Regions from separate parts of the Streptomyces sp. NPDC026301 genome, predicted to be linked through region 2. Evidence: riboswitches for the same ligand, from Rfam matches in the RefSeq annotation. Region 2 holds a riboswitch; each other region holds the start of a gene.
The links. Region 2 has a riboswitch for cyclic di-AMP ahead of ACZ4MH_RS10500 (C40 family peptidase). Riboswitches for the same ligand answer to the same signal wherever they lie in the genome.
Positions count from the first base shown of each region.

Region 1: linked by a shared signal. The riboswitch ahead of ACZ4MH_RS26795 (M23 family metallopeptidase) and the one ahead of ACZ4MH_RS10500 (C40 family peptidase) in region 2 are both predicted to bind cyclic di-AMP.
Region 3: linked by a shared signal. The riboswitch ahead of ACZ4MH_RS25300 (M23 family metallopeptidase) and the one ahead of ACZ4MH_RS10500 (C40 family peptidase) in region 2 are both predicted to bind cyclic di-AMP.
Region 4: linked by a shared signal. The riboswitch ahead of ACZ4MH_RS15440 (transglycosylase family protein) and the one ahead of ACZ4MH_RS10500 (C40 family peptidase) in region 2 are both predicted to bind cyclic di-AMP.

Region 1 is NZ_JBVHPN010000017.1:21,811-25,927, forward strand. It holds gene ACZ4MH_RS26795 (M23 family metallopeptidase) at 249-1,427, opposite strand; cyclic di-AMP (ydaO/yuaA leader) riboswitch at 1,439-1,581, opposite strand; gene ACZ4MH_RS26800 (DUF2332 domain-containing protein) at 1,857-2,906, shown strand; gene ACZ4MH_RS26805 (PP2C family protein-serine/threonine phosphatase) at 2,886-4,022, opposite strand.
Region 2 is NZ_JBVHPN010000005.1:176,245-180,361, reverse strand. It holds gene ACZ4MH_RS10510 (alpha/beta fold hydrolase) at 1-23, shown strand, start outside; gene ACZ4MH_RS10505 (hypothetical protein) at 467-820, shown strand; gene ACZ4MH_RS10500 (C40 family peptidase) at 908-2,089, opposite strand; cyclic di-AMP (ydaO/yuaA leader) riboswitch at 2,098-2,277, opposite strand; gene pcrA (DNA helicase PcrA) at 2,569-4,117, shown strand, end outside.
Region 3 is NZ_JBVHPN010000015.1:71,866-75,982, forward strand. It holds gene ACZ4MH_RS25290 (HPr family phosphocarrier protein) at 1-218, shown strand, start outside; gene ACZ4MH_RS25295 (GntR family transcriptional regulator) at 473-1,171, opposite strand; gene ACZ4MH_RS25300 (M23 family metallopeptidase) at 1,436-2,269, opposite strand; cyclic di-AMP (ydaO/yuaA leader) riboswitch at 2,282-2,439, opposite strand; gene ACZ4MH_RS25305 (M16 family metallopeptidase) at 2,784-4,117, opposite strand, start outside.
Region 4 is NZ_JBVHPN010000008.1:30,210-34,326, forward strand. It holds gene eno (phosphopyruvate hydratase) at 1-204, opposite strand, end outside; gene ACZ4MH_RS15440 (transglycosylase family protein) at 544-1,233, opposite strand; cyclic di-AMP (ydaO/yuaA leader) riboswitch at 1,237-1,404, opposite strand; gene ACZ4MH_RS15445 (transglycosylase family protein) at 1,680-2,633, opposite strand; gene ACZ4MH_RS15450 (cytochrome P450 family protein) at 2,952-4,117, opposite strand, start outside.

The DNA.
Region 1 (4,117 bases), on a different contig from region 2:
GTACGCCCGGTTCCCGGTCGCGGCGGAGCGGGGCGCACGAGGCGGCGGCGACGGCGGACAAGTGCCCCGGACGGGCGGACGGAAGCCCGGCGGGCGGAGGATGGCCCGAAGGCGCGCCCGAAGACGACCCCGAAGGCGACCCCGGAGAGCGGGCGTTCTCAGACCTTCACGCCATCGTCGTCATCAGACGTCGTCATCAGACGTCGTCGTCAGGCGTCGTCGTCAGGCGTCGTCGTCAGGCGTCGTCGTCAGACCTTCAGCCCGTGGTCGCGCAGCCACGGCATCGGGTCGACCGGCGTGTCCGGGCTCGGGCGGACCTCCAGGTGGAGGTGCGGGCCCGTGACATTGCCAGTGGCGCCGACCCGGCCGATGACGTCGCCGGCGTTCACCTTGCCCGAGGTCTTCACCATCGAGGAGAGGTGGCAGTACCAGAGCTCGGTGCCGTCGTCGAGGGTGACGACGATGCGGTAGCCGTACGAGCCCGCCCAGCCGGCCTGCGTGATCGTGCCGCCGTGCACGGCCTTGGCCGGGGTACCGGTCGGGGCGGCGAAGTCCAGCCCTGTGTGGTCGGCGGCCCAGCGGTCGCCGCCCTGTCCGAAGGTGGCGGTGATGGTGAAAGAGGAGACCGGGAGGGTGTAGCTCTTGGCCAGTTCGGCGAGCTCGGCGGCGCGGGCGGCGGCCGCCTTCTTGCGCGCCTCTTCCTCGGCCTTGGCCTTGGCTTCCGCCGCGGCCTTCTTCTTCGCGCTCTCGGCGTGCTTCTGGCGCTCGGCCGCGTCCGCCTCGGCCTGCTGGACCGCGGCCTGTTCGGCGGTCTCGCGGGCCTCCTGGTCGGCGGAGCTCTGCGCCTGTTCGGCCTGCTCCAGGATGCGGGCGCGGAGCGCCTCGCCGCCGCCCTGCGCGGACTCGCCGCCGCCCGCCCGGGTGAACGGGCCGCCCTGCGCACCGTCCGCGCCCGTACCGGAGGAGTCGTGGGAGACCAGACCGCCGATGCCCGGCAGGCTCTCCGCCGCGGGGAGTTTCTCGGATACGTGTTCGGCCATGCTGCCCAGGTCGGGCATGGATATGGAGACCTGCGGCTTGCCCTGCGCGGAGGCCATGCCGCCCGCGCCGACCGCCGCGATGACGCCGACGCCCAGGACCGTACTGCTGCGGGCGAGGCCGCCGCCGCGCTGCTTGGCCACGCGGTGCCGGCCGCGTACGGGGCGTACGGACTCCTCGGTGGGGTTCCACTCCTCCCACGGGCCGCCCGCCGCACCCGGATCGCTCACGGCGGGGAAGGTGGCGGTGTCGGCGGGCGCCGGCTCGGCGTGCGTCCTGGGGGACTCGTGGGTGCCGTGCGCCGCGTACGCATCGTGGGTGCGGTACGAGTCGTGCGCGAGGTGCGGGGACCCGGGAGACGGGTCGGGGGCAGGCTTGTTGGACGCCACGGGGGCGCACTCCTTTCCTTCCTTCTCGCCTACCGGGTTAGCTGACGGGTTCGGAGCAGGAAGGTCTCCTACGGGCGGCTCCGGGGGGAGTCGTCCGATTCACCCCAAGGTGGTGGTTCCCCGGTTCCCTGGGCAGGTGGTGCGGTGGTGAAGTGCGCTTATGGGATTCGGCGTCGGCCGCGCGGTGCCGCCTCTTGCGACGGCTGGTCCGACCGCGCTGCGTTATCGGACAGTAATGGACGGGACGGCCGGATTCCAAGCGTTCCCCGGAATCCGTACGCCCGCTGAGCTGGACTTATGCCACCAGTCATGACCAAATGGGGGCGAGTTGACCGGGCATCGGAAACCCGTAGCGGACTGATCGTTTGTCAGTTGTTATGCGGAGGGGTGCGCAGCGATTACGTACAGTGAGAGCAGTAACGTCTGATCATGGTCGTCAACAGCGCGCAGGCAGTGGCGGATCGGTACGCGGAGTTCTCGTGGCAGCAGGCGCGGGGCGAGTCCGAAGCGCATGAGGAGCTGACCGCCCGCATCAGCCAGGACCCGGAATTCTGCGACTTCCTGGGCGCCTCCCTGCCGCCCGGCAACAAGCAGCAGCCCAATCTCCTGCTCGCCGCCGTCCGTTACCTCGACGGCCCGCACGCCGACCAGGGGCCGCGCGGCGACTTCGCGTACCGCACGTGGCGCGAGTGGACGATCCGGCACTGGGACGACGTACGCGACGTCATGATGCGGCGGCTCACGCAGACCAACGAACCCGCGCGCTGCGCCACACTGCTGCCGCTCCTCGCCCGGCTCCCCCAGCCGCTCGCGCTCCTGGAGGTCGGCGCGTCGGCCGGGCTGTGCCTGCACCCGGACCGGTACCGCTATCGCTACGACGACGGACCGGAGTTCGGCGCTCCGGACAGCCCGGTCGTCTTTTCCTGCCGTACGTCCCCGGGCACGCCGGTACCGACCGGGCTGCCCCGGATCGCCTGGCGGGCGGGGATCGACCTGAACCCGCTCGACGTGGCCGACGCCGACGACGTGCGCTGGCTCCAGGCGCTGATCTGGCCCGGGTCGACGCCCGATGCGGCGGAACGTCAGCGGCGTCAGCGCGACGCCATCGAGGCCGTACGGCAGGCACCGCCGGCTCCGCTCGTGCGCGGCGACCTCCTGGACGAGCTGCCCGCGCTGGCCGCGCGGGCGCCGCGCGACGCGACGCTGGTGGTCTTCCACACGGCCGTGCTGACGTATCTGCCGCTGGAGCGCCGCGAGGAGTTCGCCCGGGTCGTACGGTCGGTCCTGGTGGACCGGGCCGGGCACTGGGTCTCCAACGAGCACCACAGCGTGCTGCCGTGGCTGCCCGGACCGCGCCCCGCCGACGCGCACCAGCTCACCCTCGCGCTCGACGGCCACCCGGTCGCCCTCACGGGCCAGCACGGACAGAGCGTGCAGTGGCTGGAGGAGGCACCGTCCCTACCCCTCCGGTCTTCGTAGCGCCAGCAGGGCCATGTCGTCCGCCGTCTCCCCTCCCGTGTGCCGTGCCACGTCGTCCACCAGGGCGTCCAGCAGCGCGTCGGGACCGGTGAACAGCCGGCCGGCCAGCCGGACCGCCGGCTGGTAGAACACGCCCCCGCTGTCCCGCGCCTCGGTCACCCCGTCGGTGAACAGCAGCAGCATCGCGCCGGGCGGGAAATCGGCCTGGTCGGCCCGGTCCGGCCAGCCCGCGACCTCGCTCAGCCCGAGCGGCAGCGCCGGGGCCCGCGGCTCCAGCTCGCGCAGCGTGCCGTCCGCGCACAGCAGCAGCGGCGCCGGATGGCCGCGGTTCAGCACCCGCAGCACGCCGCGATGCTCGGACGGCACCTCGGCGAGCACCGCCGTGGTGAACCCCTCGAACTGGTCCAGCCCCGCCCGCCGGCTCCCCTCGCGCTGCAGCGCCCGCTCCAGCCGCCCCGCCACCGCCTCCAGCGTGGCCTCCTGCTCCGCGGCCTCCCGGAAGGCGCCGATGACGATCACGGCGGCCTCCACCGCCTCCAGGCCCTTGCCCCGCACGTCGCCGACGATGAGCCGTACGCCGTGCGGGGTGTCCTGCACGGCGTACAGATCGCCCCCGATACGGGCATCCGCCTGCGCCGCTTCGTACCGCGCGGCGACGTCGAGCCCGCTGATGCGGTCCGGCGGCAGCGGCAGTACGGCCCGCTGGGCGGCCTCCGCCACGTCGCGCACGGAGGCGAGCCGGGCGTCGGTCATCCGCACGGCCCTGTTGATACCGAGCGCCAGGAGGGCGACGACCAGGACCGTCACCGCTTCGGTGTACGACTCGTAGCCGCCGGTCCGGCCGTGGAAGACGGCCACGCCCAGCTCCGCCAGTACGGACAGGACGCTGACCAGCGCCGTGTTCCGCAGCGAGTACAGCGGCGCGGCGACCAGCGGCGCCGCCGAGAAGAACGGCGCGGCGGTGTACCGGGTCGGCGTCAGGAGGTCGAAGGCCAGCCCGCCGATCAGGAGCACAGCGGGCAGCCAGCAGACCAGCCGGCGGCTGACCGGCGACAGCCCGTCCCGACGGGCCCGCCGCTCCCGGTCGCCCGGCACGCCCACTCTGCCTCGCCCCATCCGCACCGGCCTCCTTCCCCCACCGCTCTCCGTACCGCCGTACCGCCGTCCCAGGGTGTCCGCCGCGGCACCGCGCGGCGACTCTTCGAGGGCCG
Region 2 (4,117 bases):
GCCATGTACCGCGGCTGCATTGAATTCCGACCGTACGGTCGGAATTCCGTGGCGGAATTGATTGATGACTGGATCGTTTTTCGTTACTGGTGTGGCGCCAGTTATCCCGTGTTTCTCCTCGCGACAGCAAAGCACAGGGGAGCGGTACGGGGGCGGTACGGCGGCGGTCCGTAACAAGGGGGAGCGGGCCGCCGCCGTACCTCGGCGGGGGCGGCCGACGGCCGTCGGGGCGGATCCGACGGCGATGGGGAGCCGACCGCCTGGGTGAGGACGCTAAACCTGCCGGCGGGCATGAGGCGGGGCAATGCCGGTATTTGTCCATTCCGCTGCCATGGATTGCTCGCTTTCGGCCACGGGGTGACGGATACCGGCAGGTGCCGACCGGTGGCGGGCCGGTGGTGGGCCGGGGCAGCGACGGCAGCCCTGCCCGAGGGCCGGGCCGGGGGCGGGGCTACGATCGACCACTATGGACGTAGTGATCAATGTGTTCGTCGCGCTGCACATCATCGGCATCGCTTCGCTGCTCGGCGGCTTCCTCACGCAGATGAAGGCGATGGGCGCGGGCACCGCCCGCTTCGTGCCCGCGATGCTGCACGGCGCGATCACGATGCTGGTGACCGGCGTCATCCTGGTCGGCCTGAACCAGATGCAGGACTACTCGGTCAACAACATCAAGATCGGCGTCAAGCTCGCCGTCCTGATCGTGATCCTGGGCCTGGTCTACGTGAAGCGTGACGAGGAGAAGGTGGAGAAGCCGCTCTTCGGGCTCGTCGGCCTGCTCACGGTCGTCAACATCTTCATCGCGCTGCTCTGGACCTGAGCCGCCCCACCTTCGGCGCGACGAACCGCGCGACTGCCTCGTTCTCCGGGGCGGTCGCGCGGTTCGTCGTTTCCGGGCATGTGCCGCTCAGGCCGGCCGTACGCTCCCGTAGATCGGCATGTAGTAGATCGACTCCACGCGGACGCTCGCGCCCGGCTTCGGCGCGTGGATCATCTTGCCGTCGCCGATGTACATCCCGACGTGGCTGATGTCGTCGTAGAAGAACACCAGGTCACCGGGGTGAAGGTCCTTCGTCGCGACCCGCGTGCCGGTCTTCACCTGGTCCCAGGTCGTCCGCGGCAGCGAGACGCCCGCCGCCTTCCACGCCGCCTGGGTCAGCCCTGAGCAGTCGTACGACGTGGGGCCGGTCGCGCCCCACACGTACGGCTTGCCCAGCTGCGCGCGGGCGAAGGTGAGCGCCTTCTCCGCCTTGGTTGCGTACGCACCATCGGGCACCCCGGAGCCCGACCCCGTACCGGACCCGGTATCACCCCCGGAGCCGGTCCCGGACCCGCCGTCCGTACCGCCCGATCCGTCGTCCTGGTGCTCCCGCTGCTCGCGCTCGGCCTGCTCCCGCGCCAGCCGCTCGGCCTTGCGCTGCGCCTCGGCCTTCTTCTTGCGGTCCAGCTCCGCCAGCCGCGCCTTCTCCTGCGCGGTCAGCCGGGACAGCAGCTGCCGGGCCTCGGTCAGCTTGTCCTGGACGTCCCGCTTGGACGTCTTCAGTGACTCCTGGGACTTCTGCAGCTCCTCCAGGCTCCGGGTCGCCTGCGCCCGCTTGCGCGCGGCCTGCGCCTGCTGGTCCTGGTAGTCGGCGACCGCCTCCTGCTGGCGGCCGGTGAGCCGCTCCATCAGGTGGTTGCGGTCCACGAACTGCTGCGGGTCCCGGGCCAGCATCAGCTGGGCGGTCGGGCTCAGCCCGCCGGAGCGGTACTGCGCGGAGGCGAAGGTGCCCAGCTCGCGCCGGGCCTCGTTCATCTTCTCGGTCCGCTGGGCCGCGGCCTCGCGCAGCCCGTCCACCTTCTCGCGCTGCGTGCCGGCGCGCTCCTTGGCGGCGTTGTACTTCTGGGTGGCGACCTCGGCCTGCCGGTACAGGCCGTCGACCTTCTTCTTGACCTCTTCTATGGAGGGCTTGGGGTTTCTGGGTGCCGCGTCCGCGCTCTGGGTGAGCAGCGTGACGGAGGCGAGCGCCGCGGTGGTGAGCCCGGCCGCCGTACGGCGGTGCGCGGGCACGGCGAGGATGCGGGTGCGCGGCTTGCGATGAGACGCCAAGGCCGGCGACTCCTTCCGTGGACCGCCTACCGGGTTAGCTGTCGGGTTCGGGCGCGTGCCGCATCGCTGCGGCCGTACTACGGAAGGTGCCCTACGGCCGTACGGATCGCTCCGTGCCGGCCGATTCACCCCGGTCGTGCGTGTGGGTCCCCGGCTCCGGCCCGCCCTGGGTGCGGCGGTACGGACTCGGCGGGGCGGCCCGTGCCGGCGCTTTCGCCGGGCGGTGGGGCGGGCTGCCCGGTCGGCACGGTAGCCAACTCGTGTGACTTCTGTGAAGGCTGATGTTCGATATGCCCGAAACCTTTTCGTGATCTCGTCGTGTCCGGGTCGATGCCGGACCGGTTCCGACCACGCACTGTCCGGTGCCGTTCTCTGCCCGTGACCGCCCGCCTCGTGCCGTATTCTCCGCACCCCCGTAATCCCCGGAATTTCGCGGCCGGGGCCGGGTTGTCGGTGGGGCGGCCTAGACTCGGTGGGCGATGAGCAGCCTCTTTGACGACAGCTTCCTGGCGGACCTCGATTCCAAGGACGAGGAGCCGCCGCCTCCCGAGGACGAGGACCGTCCGGCAGCGGAGGAGGTGCCGCACGACCTCTTCGGCGGCCGCTTCGACGCGCCCGTGCAGCGGGACGCGTACTACCGCGACGGCGCCGCCCGCCCCGCAGTGGACCCGGCCGCGCTGCTGGAGGGGCTGAACGACGAGCAGAAGGCCGCCGTCGTGCACACGGGCGCGCCGCTGCTCATCGTCGCGGGCGCCGGCTCCGGCAAGACCCGCGTCCTCACGCACCGCATCGCGCATCTGCTCGGCGCGCGCGGCGTCCACCCCGGCCAGGTCCTCGCGATCACGTTCACGAACAAGGCCGCGGGCGAGATGAAGGAGCGCGTGGAGGAGCTGGTCGGCCCGCGCGCCAACGCCATGTGGGTGTCCACCTTCCACAGCGCCTGCGTGCGCATCCTGCGCCGCGAGTCCAAGAAGCTGGGCTTCACGTCGTCGTTCTCGATCTACGACGCCGCCGACTCCAAGCGCCTGATGGCCCTGGTCTGCCGCGACCTGGACCTCGACCCCAAGCGCTTCCCGCCCAAGTCCTTCAGCGCCAAGGTCTCCAATCTCAAGAACGAGCTCATCGATCACGAGGACTTCGCCGGGACGGCCGCCGACGGCTTCGAGAAGACCCTCGCCGAGGCGTATGCGATGTACCAGGCGCGGCTGCGCGAGGCCAACGCCCTGGACTTCGACGACATCATCATGACGACGGTGAATCTGCTGCAGGCGTTCCCGGACGTCGCGGACCACTACCGCCGCCGCTTCCGGCACGTGCTGGTCGACGAGTACCAGGACACGAACCACGCCCAGTACACCCTCGTGCGCGAGCTGGTAGGCCCCGGGACGCCCGAGGTGCCCGCCGCCGAGCTGTGCGTCGTGGGCGACGCCGACCAGTCGATCTACGCCTTCCGCGGCGCCACGATCAGGAACATCCTCCAGTTCGAGGAGGACTACCCGAACGCGACCACGATCCTGCTGGAGCAGAACTACCGCTCCACGCAGACGATCCTCTCGGCCGCCAACGCCGTCATCGAGCGCAACGAGAACCGCCGCCCGAAGAACCTCTGGACGGACGCCGGCACGGGCCCGAAGATCACCGGCTATGTCGCCGACACCGAGCACGACGAGGCGCAGTTCGTCGCCGACGAGATCGACCGGCTGACGGACGCGGGCGAGACCAGGGCCGGCGACGTCGCGATCTTCTATCGTACGAACGCCCAGTCCCGTGTCTTCGAGGAAGTCTTCATCCGGGTCGGGCTGCCGTACAAGGTCGTCGGCGGCGTGCGCTTCTACGAGCGCAAGGAGGTCCGGGACGTCCTCGCGTACCTGCGCGTGCTGTCCAACCCCGAGGACACCGTCCCGCTCCGCCGCATCCTGAACGTGCCGAAGCGTGGCATCGGCGACCGCGCCGAAGCGATGATCGACGCCCTCTCGGCCCGCGAGAAGATCACCTTCCCGCAGGCGCTGCGCCGCGTCGACGAGGCGT
Region 3 (4,117 bases), on a different contig from region 2:
TCGTCCGTGCGGCCACCGCTTCCGGCGTGCCGGTCACGATCGCCAAGGGTGACGGCAACCCCGTCAACGCCGCCTCCATGCTCGCGGTCCTGGGCCTGGGCGCCCAGGGTGGCGAGGAGATCGTGCTGGCTTCGGACGCCGACGGCGCCGACGCCGCGCTGGACCGCCTGGCAAAGCTCGTCTCCGAGGGCCTCGAGGAGCTCCCGGAGACGGTCTGACCCTTCGGGCAGACCGGCGGCCGTACGCCGCCCGGTACCGCCGTCACGGCCCCGCCACAGTGACCCGCACACGGGTCATGGGCGGGGCCGTTCGCATTGCACGGAATTCCCCGCTTTCCCGTCGGCCGGGATCCGACGCAAAAGACATTCGGGCGCACGCAATCAGGTACGCACAATCGGGCCCACGCAAAAGTAATTCGGGCACGGCGGAGCAGGGGTACGGAATTCCCCAGGAGTTGTATACGGCAGCGGTGTTAATTCCGGACGCGCGCCGTGTTTACGGACCGTTTCACTTCCCTCACCGCCGGCGCCGGACGGCGCAGCCGGTGGGCGGGCAGCGCGTGCTCCACATGGGCGGCGGTCAGTGCGCGGGCGCGCTCGGCGTCGCCGCGCGCCACCGCGTCCACGATCGCGCCGTGCTCCTGCCAGGACCGGTCCGCCTCACCGGGCGACGGCTGGTCCAGGTCGATCGCGTACACCCAGTCGATCTTGCGGCGCAGCTGGGTGAGCAGCGCCGTCATGCTCGCGCTGCCGGACGCCTGGGCGAGCGTCTCGTGGAACCAGCAGTCCAGTTGCCGCAGGTCGGCGGCGCTGCCGTGGCGGGCCCTCGCACGCCCCAGGCGGACCAGGCCGCGCAGTACCTTCAGATGGGCGGCCGAGCGGCGGGCCGCGGCGCGGGCGGCGCCCAGGGGCTCCAGGAGGAGGCGGATGTCCAGGAGGTCGGCGGCCTCCTGCTCGGTCGGCTCGGCCACACACGCGCCCGCGTGCCGCCGCGTGGTGACGAACCCCTCGGACTCCAGCGTGCGCAGCGCTTCGCGTACGGGGACGCGGGAGACGCCGTACCGGGACGCGAGCAGTTCCTCGATCAGCCGGGAGCCGGGCGGGAACGTTCCGGAGACGATGTCGTCGCGAATCGCCGTGCAGACCGCATGCGCCGAAATGTTCCCTCGCATCGTCCGTGCCTCCGCCGTAATCCTCTGGAAACGCCGTCCGGGCGGCGCCTTTTCCGTGACTCTATGACACCGGACCGGCATTTCCGATGGCCGTCACGAATTCATGGATATTTTTTGGCCAATGGGCGGGAGTTCCGGGGAGGCGGGGACGGGAGCGCAACGGGAGCGCATACGGAGACGCCGAAGCCCCGGCCGGGGGCCGGGGCTTCGGGTGGTACACGGGGAACGCCGTACGGTGCGCGGCCCCTCAGAGGCTCGGGTCCCTCAGACGCTGACGCCGTGCGAACGCAGGTACGCGATCGGGTCGATGTCCGAGCCGTACTCCGGGCCGGTGCGCGCCTCGAAGTGCAGGTGCGGGCCGGTGGTGTTGCCGGTGTTGCCGGACAGCGCGATCTGCTGGTTCGCGGAGACCCGCTGGCCCACGGAGACGCCGATGGACGACAGGTGGCCGTACTGGGTGTAGGTGCCGTCGTTCATCTTGAGGACGATGTTGTTGCCGTACGCGCCGCCCCAGCCGGCCTCGACGACCGTGCCCGCGCCGACGGCGTGGACGGCGGTGCCGGAGGCGGCGTGGAAGTCGATGCCGGTGTGGCTGCCGGAGGACCACAGGCCGCTGGACGCCTTGTACGGGGTGGAGACGTAGCTGCCGGCGATCGGCGCGACGAAGCCACTGGCGCTGAGCGTGGTACGGGCGTCGGAGCGCGAGGCGCGCTTCTCCGCCGCCTTCTTCTTGGCGGCGGCCTTCTTCTCGGCCGCCTCGGCCGCGGCCTTGCGCTGAGCCTCCTGGGCCTTCTTCTTGGCGGCCTCGGCGTTCTTGACGGCGGCGTCCTCGACCTGCGTACGGGCGGCGGCGACCTCGGCGGCCTCCTCCTGCGCGTCGGCCTGGGCCACGATGTTGTCGGCGACCCGGTCGCCGGTGTCGGCGATGGCGCGGGTCAGGCCGGTGTCGGTGGCGGCCGGGTCCTCGGCGGCGGCCAGCGCCGGGGAGGCGATGGACACGACGACACCGGTCGCGGCGGCTATGCCGGCGATGTTGCGGGTGGTCCGGGCAGCACGGCCGGGGCGGCGGTGCTTGCCGGTGGCACGGGTGAACGCCATGACCGGCGCACTCCTTTCCTTCCTTCTCGCCTACCGGGTTAGCTGACGGGTTCGGAGCAGGAAGGTCTCCTACGGCGGCCTCCGGAGAGGACGCCGATTCACCCCAAGGGGACATGTGGGTCCCCGGCTCCCCTGGCTCGCGCCGTACGGGGACTCGGCGATGACTGTCCGGCGGCCGCGGGCGCGGCGCAGTTCTGACGAACAGCCGGACCGACGCTAAAGGGGACATCTCGCGATCAGCAAACAGAATCGAGAGTTTGTGCCGGACGCCACACGGGGCGGAGGCAACCACCTACAGCATTCCGGACAAAAACGAAGATCCCGGGCCGCTTTGGCGGCCCGGGACCCTTTATGTCCTGCTATGTGAGCGGCGTTGGCACGGTTCAAGACACCCAGTGACGGGACCGGTACGACGCGTTCCGGCCCGTCCTTCCGCCGTACCGCGCAGGCGAATTCACCACCGCAACCGCCCCGGGACGGCGCCGGTCCGCGACCGCCGCCGGCCCGCCCCGCGTCAGCCCGTGACGACCGACACCTCGCCGATGCCCAGCTTCCGCACCGGCTCCGCGATCTGCGCGGCATCGCCCACCAGGACCGTGACGAGCCGGTCCACCGGGAAGGCGCTGACCGCGGCGGCGGTCGCCTCGACCGTGCCGGTCTCGGCCATGCGCCGGTACAGCTCCGCCTGGAAGTCGTCGGGGAGGTGCTGCTCGACCTGGTCGGCCAGCGTCCCGGCGACGGCGGCGGCCGTCTCGTACTTCAGCGGCGCCACGCCGACCAGATTCTGCACCGCCACGTCGCGCTCGGCGTCGGTCAGGCCCTCGGCGGCCAGCGTCCGCAGCACCTTCCACAGGTCCTCCAGCGCCGGACCCGTGGACTCCGTGTCCACCGAACCGCTTATGGCCAGCATCGCCGCGCCCGTGCCGTCACCGGAGGAGCGCAGCACCTGCCCGAAGGCCCGTACGCCGTAGGTGTAGCCCTTCTCCTCGCGCAGCACGCGGTCCAGGCGGGAGGTGAGCGTGCCGCCCAGGCAGTACGTGCCGAGCACCTGGGCGGGCCAGACGCGGTCGTGCCGGTCGGCGCCGATGCGGCCGATCAGCAGCTGCGTCTGGACGGCGCCGGGCCGGTCGACGATGACCACACGGCCGCTGTCGTCGGCGGTGATGGGGGAGGCGGCCACCGGCTCGGCGGCGGAGCCGGTCCACGCGCCCAGGGTCTCCTCCAGCGCCGCGTCGAGGTCCACCCCGGTGAAGTCGCCGACGATGACGGCGGTGGCCGTGGCGGGGCGTACGTGCGCCTCGTAGAAGGCGCGGACAGCGGCGGCGTCGATGCGCGCCACCGTCTCCTCGGTGCCCTGGCGCGGCCGGGACATCCGGGAGGTGGCCGGGAACAGCTCCTTGGAGAGGGCCATCGCGGCGCGCCGGGCCGGGTTGGCCAGCTCGTGCGGGATCTCGTCCAGGCGGTTGCGCACCAGGCGCTCGACCTCGCTGTCCGGGAAGGCCGGGGCGCGCAGGGCGTCGGCGAGCAGGCCGAGCGCCTTCACGAGGCGGGAGGCCGGCACCTCCAGGGAGACGCGGAGGCCGGGGTGGTCCGCGTGCGCGTCCAGCGTGGCGCCGCAGCGCTCCAGCTCGGCGGCGAACTCCTCGGCGTCGTGCTTGTCGGTTCCCTCGGAGAACGCCCGCGCCATGATCGTGGCGACGCCGTCCAGGCCCTCGGGCTCGGCGTCCAGCGGCGCGACGAGGTTGATCTCGACGGCCACGACCTGCTGGCCCGGGCGGTCGGCGCGCAGCACCGTCAGGCCGTTGCCGAGCGCGCCGCGCACCGGGGCCGGGAACGCCCACGGCTTCG
Region 4 (4,117 bases), on a different contig from region 2:
CACGGCCTTCTCGACGCCCTTGCCGAGGTAACGGTTCGGGTCGCCGTCACGCAGCTCGATGGCCTCGAAGGCGCCGGTGGAGGCGCCCGACGGCACGGCCGCGCGGCCGGTGCTGCCGTCGTCGAGGCCGACCTCGACCTCGACCGTGGGGTTGCCTCGCGAGTCGAGGATCTCGCGAGCTACGACGACGTCGATCGACGGCACGTTGTCTCCTTCGTGGGTTTCTGGAGTTCTGCAGCACGAGCCTAACGGCCCACGGCTCCTACGCCTGCCCCTAGCCCCGTCTGTGAGACGAAAAAGGACCCAAAGGCCCGCAATACGGGAGGTAGCGTCCGCATTTTGTAGCGGACGTACCGGGCAAAACGGTCCGTACGCATCTGAGCGGCGGCCCGCCCGGATGCCGGTGCACTGCCCCGCCGCGCCAACGCGAAAGCCCCGCCGTGGCGCGCTCGGGGGGACGCGTCGCGGCGGGGCGGTCTCACGGGGCGGCTCTCACGCCTGCCGGGTACCGGCTCGGACGTTGAGGTGCCGGCCTGTACCGGCTCAGACGTTGAGCTTCTGGCCGGGGAAGATCAGGTTCGGGTTGCCGCCGACGACCGACTTGTTCTTCGCGTAGACGGTCTTCCAGTCGGCGCCGTGCGCCTTGGCGATCTTGCCCAGGGTGTCGCCGGACTTCACGGTGTAGTTGCCGTGGCCGGTCACCGGCTTCGGGTCGGCCTTGGGCTGCACGGGCTGCGGCTGCGGCGCGGCCTGCTGCTTCGGGGCCTGCTGCTGCGGCGCGGCCTGCTGCTTCGGCGCCTCCTGCTTCGGGGCGGCCTGCTGCTGGACCTGGCCGGAGCCACCGGTGTTCACCTGCGCGGACGGGCCACCGGCGGTCAGGCCGCCGGCACCGGCGCAGCCCCAGGCACCCGGGCCCTGCATGGCGAGCAGCTTCTCGGCGGTGGCGATCTGCTGGTCCTTGGTGGCCAGGTCGGCGCGCGGGGCGTACTTGGTGCCACCCGCGGCGGCCCAGGAGCTGTTGTTGAACTGCAGGCCGCCGTAGTAGCCGTTGCCGGTGTTGATCGACCAGTTGCCACCGGACTCGCACTGGGCGACCTTGTCCCAGGTGGCGACCGAGGCGGCGTTGGCGGAACCGGCGGCCATCAGCGGGACGGCCACGGCGGCGCCTGCGACACCGGCGAGCGTGGCGACACGGACGGCCTTCGAGGGGCGGCGGTGCTTGCCCTTGAGCATGTTGTTCTCCCTCACCGACGCCTGCGAGGTGAGCTGTCGGGTTCGGGCTGTGAGTGGCCCGGCCGGATGCGCTGTCGCACATCCGGCTTCACCCCAAGCCGGCCGCTGCGTTTCCGCTGCGTACGGCACTTACCTTGGGTCCCCCGCTCCTGCCTACGGCGCTTGCGCGACGGTTGTCCGACCGATCACCGGCAGGATTCGGCGAATGATCGGCGGGCTCGCTTGGTGCGAGCGGTGAAGAACGTAAACACACACCCCTCGGCGGTTCAAACCACCTTTTCGCAGGACACTTTGCGGTTTTCGATCACCGGTGGCATCCGTTTGCGCAGGTCGAACACGGTATGGAAAGAACGGACAGGGCGGACGGAATACCTCGGGACGAGACCCATGTCTCACTTTCCCCAAATGGGGGCAACCATCCCGCACTTACGCCGTGCGGCCCGCGGTCACTGGCCGAGGTCGAGGCGCTGACCTGGCTGAATAAGGTCCGGATCAGCTCCGACGACACCCTCGTTGGCGTCGTAGAGGCCGGCCCACCCCTCGGCCAGCCCGTGCTCCTCCGCGATCGCGGAGAGGCTGTCGCCCGGCCGCACTGTGTACACGCCGTCGCCCTCCCCGGTACCGCGGTGGGCGTCACCGCCGCGCGAGGCGTGCCGCCCCTCGGGACGCCCGTCCTTGCCGTCGTCGGTACCGCCGCGGTGCCGGCCGGTACCGGGCGCGGAGGCGCCGCCGTCGGACGACGCGGGCGGCTCGGTGGCCCCCTCGGAGGGCTGCGCGGAGTCCGAGGGCTCGGTCGACGGAGCGGTCGACGGGTCGGTGGTGGGGTCGGCCGACGGGTCGGCGGTGGGCTGCTCGGAGGCGCCTTCGGAGGGCCGCGCGTCACCGGAGTCCGTGCCGTCGCCGGACGGCGTGGCGGAGGGCGTGGCCGACGGCTCGTCGGTGGCACCATCCGTGGCGCCGTCCGTGGCGCCGCCCGACGGCTGGGTGTCGCCGGAGTCGCTGCCGCTCGCGGAGCCGTCGTCGGAGGGCTGCGGCGCGGGCGTCTGCGTGCTGCCCGGGTCCACGTCGGGTATCAGCCCGTCCAGGTCGAGGCCGGCGTTCACCGAGCAGCTGGGCCAGGCATCCGGGCCGCGGTCGTTCAGTACCGACTCGGCGACCGCGATCTGCTGGGCGCGGCTGGCCAGGTCCGGACGCTCGGCGTAGGACTCGCCGCCGTAGTCCTTCCACATCTGCAGGGTCAGCTGCAGCCCGCCGTAGTAGCCGTTGCCGGAGTTGGCGCTCCAGGTGCCGCCGCTCTCGCACAGCGCGACGCGGTCCCAGGTGGCGGTGTCGGCGGCCTGGGCCCCGCCCGCCGTCAGCAGCGGCAGGGCCAGCCCGGCCCCCGTGACGGAGGCCGCCACCAGGAGGGCGGGAGCCTGACGGGGGCGGCGGTGTCTACCGTTGCCGGAGCGCATGCGAGTGCCTTTCGAGCGGCGGCTTGAGTTGTCGCACGCAAGGTAGCGGGGGCCCGGTCCGGTCTCAACCCGGTGTAGCGGAGATCACGCGTAGATCACGCTGCTGACGCCAGGTCAGTTCGTCTCGACCCGGGCACCCTTGGCGCATTCCGGTACGTCCGCGATTTCCCGTTCTGACGGGCCGTCGGAAGCGGGCGCCCGCCCCGCCCGGGACGATGCGCTATGCGCCTTTTGCGCGCCGGACGGCACGCCCTCCGGAACGACTTACTCCGCGCTTTCCGGAATAGCCGGATCCGCGTCTTGCGGAGCGATCGATTCCGGGCCTTGCGGGGTGGCTGGCTCCGCGCCTCTCGGGGTGGTCGGCTCCGCGCTTCCCCGTACGTCCGCCGCGCCCTCCGGCGTGAACTCCACCGGCAGCGCCCGCAGCCCGCGCATGATGAGGCCGCCGCGCCACCGCAGGTCATCGGGGGCGGCGGCCAGCCGGAGGTCGGGCAGCCGGGTCAGCAGGGTCGCCAGCGCGGCACGGCCTTCGAGGCGGGCGAGTGGCGCGCCCAGGCAGTAGTGGATGCCGTGCCCGTACCCGAGATGCTGGTTGTCGCGGCGCCCGAGATCCAGGGTGTCCGGCTCCTCGAACCGCTCCGGATCCCGGTCGGCGGCCGCCAGTACCACCAGTACCGGGTCCCCCGCGGCAATCGACTGCCCGCCGATCGTCAGCTGCTGCGTCGCGAACCGCCAGGTCGCCAGCTCCACCGGACCGTCATAGCGCAGCAGTTCCTCGATGCCGGTCGCGAGCAGCTCCTCGTCGCCCGCGGCCAGCGCGGCCTGCAGCCGCGCCCGCTGCTCCGGGTTGCGCAGCAGCGCGTACGTACCGTTCCCGATCAGATTGACCGTCGTCTCGAACCCGGCGAACAGGAGGATGAAGGCCATCGCCGCGGCTTCGTTCTCGGTGAGGTGCTCGCCGTGGTCGGAGGCGCGGATAAGGGCCGAGATCAGGTCCTCGTCCTCGGACTCCACCGCCGCCAGCGACTCCCGCTTGCGGTGGATCAGATCGGCCAGATATGCCCGCATCTTCTTCACCGACCGGGCGACCCCGCCCCGCGGCCCGCCGCCGTGCCGGATCATCATCCCGGCCCAGTCCCGGAAGTCGTCCTGGTCCTCGCGCGGCACGCCCAGCAGGTCGCAGATCGCGTAGATGGGGAGCGGGAAGGCGAACTCGTGGATGAGGTCGGCCTCGCCGCGCCCGGCGAAGCCGTCGATCAGCTGGTCGGTCAGCTCCTGTACGCGCGGCGCGAAGCGCGCCACCGTACGCGGCGTGAACGCCTTGGAGACGAGGCGGCGCAACCGGGTGTGGTCCGGCGGGTCGATGTTGAGCAGGTGCGTCATCAGGTTCGCGCTGCGCTCGCCGGGGATGCCGACCTTGCCCTTGCCGT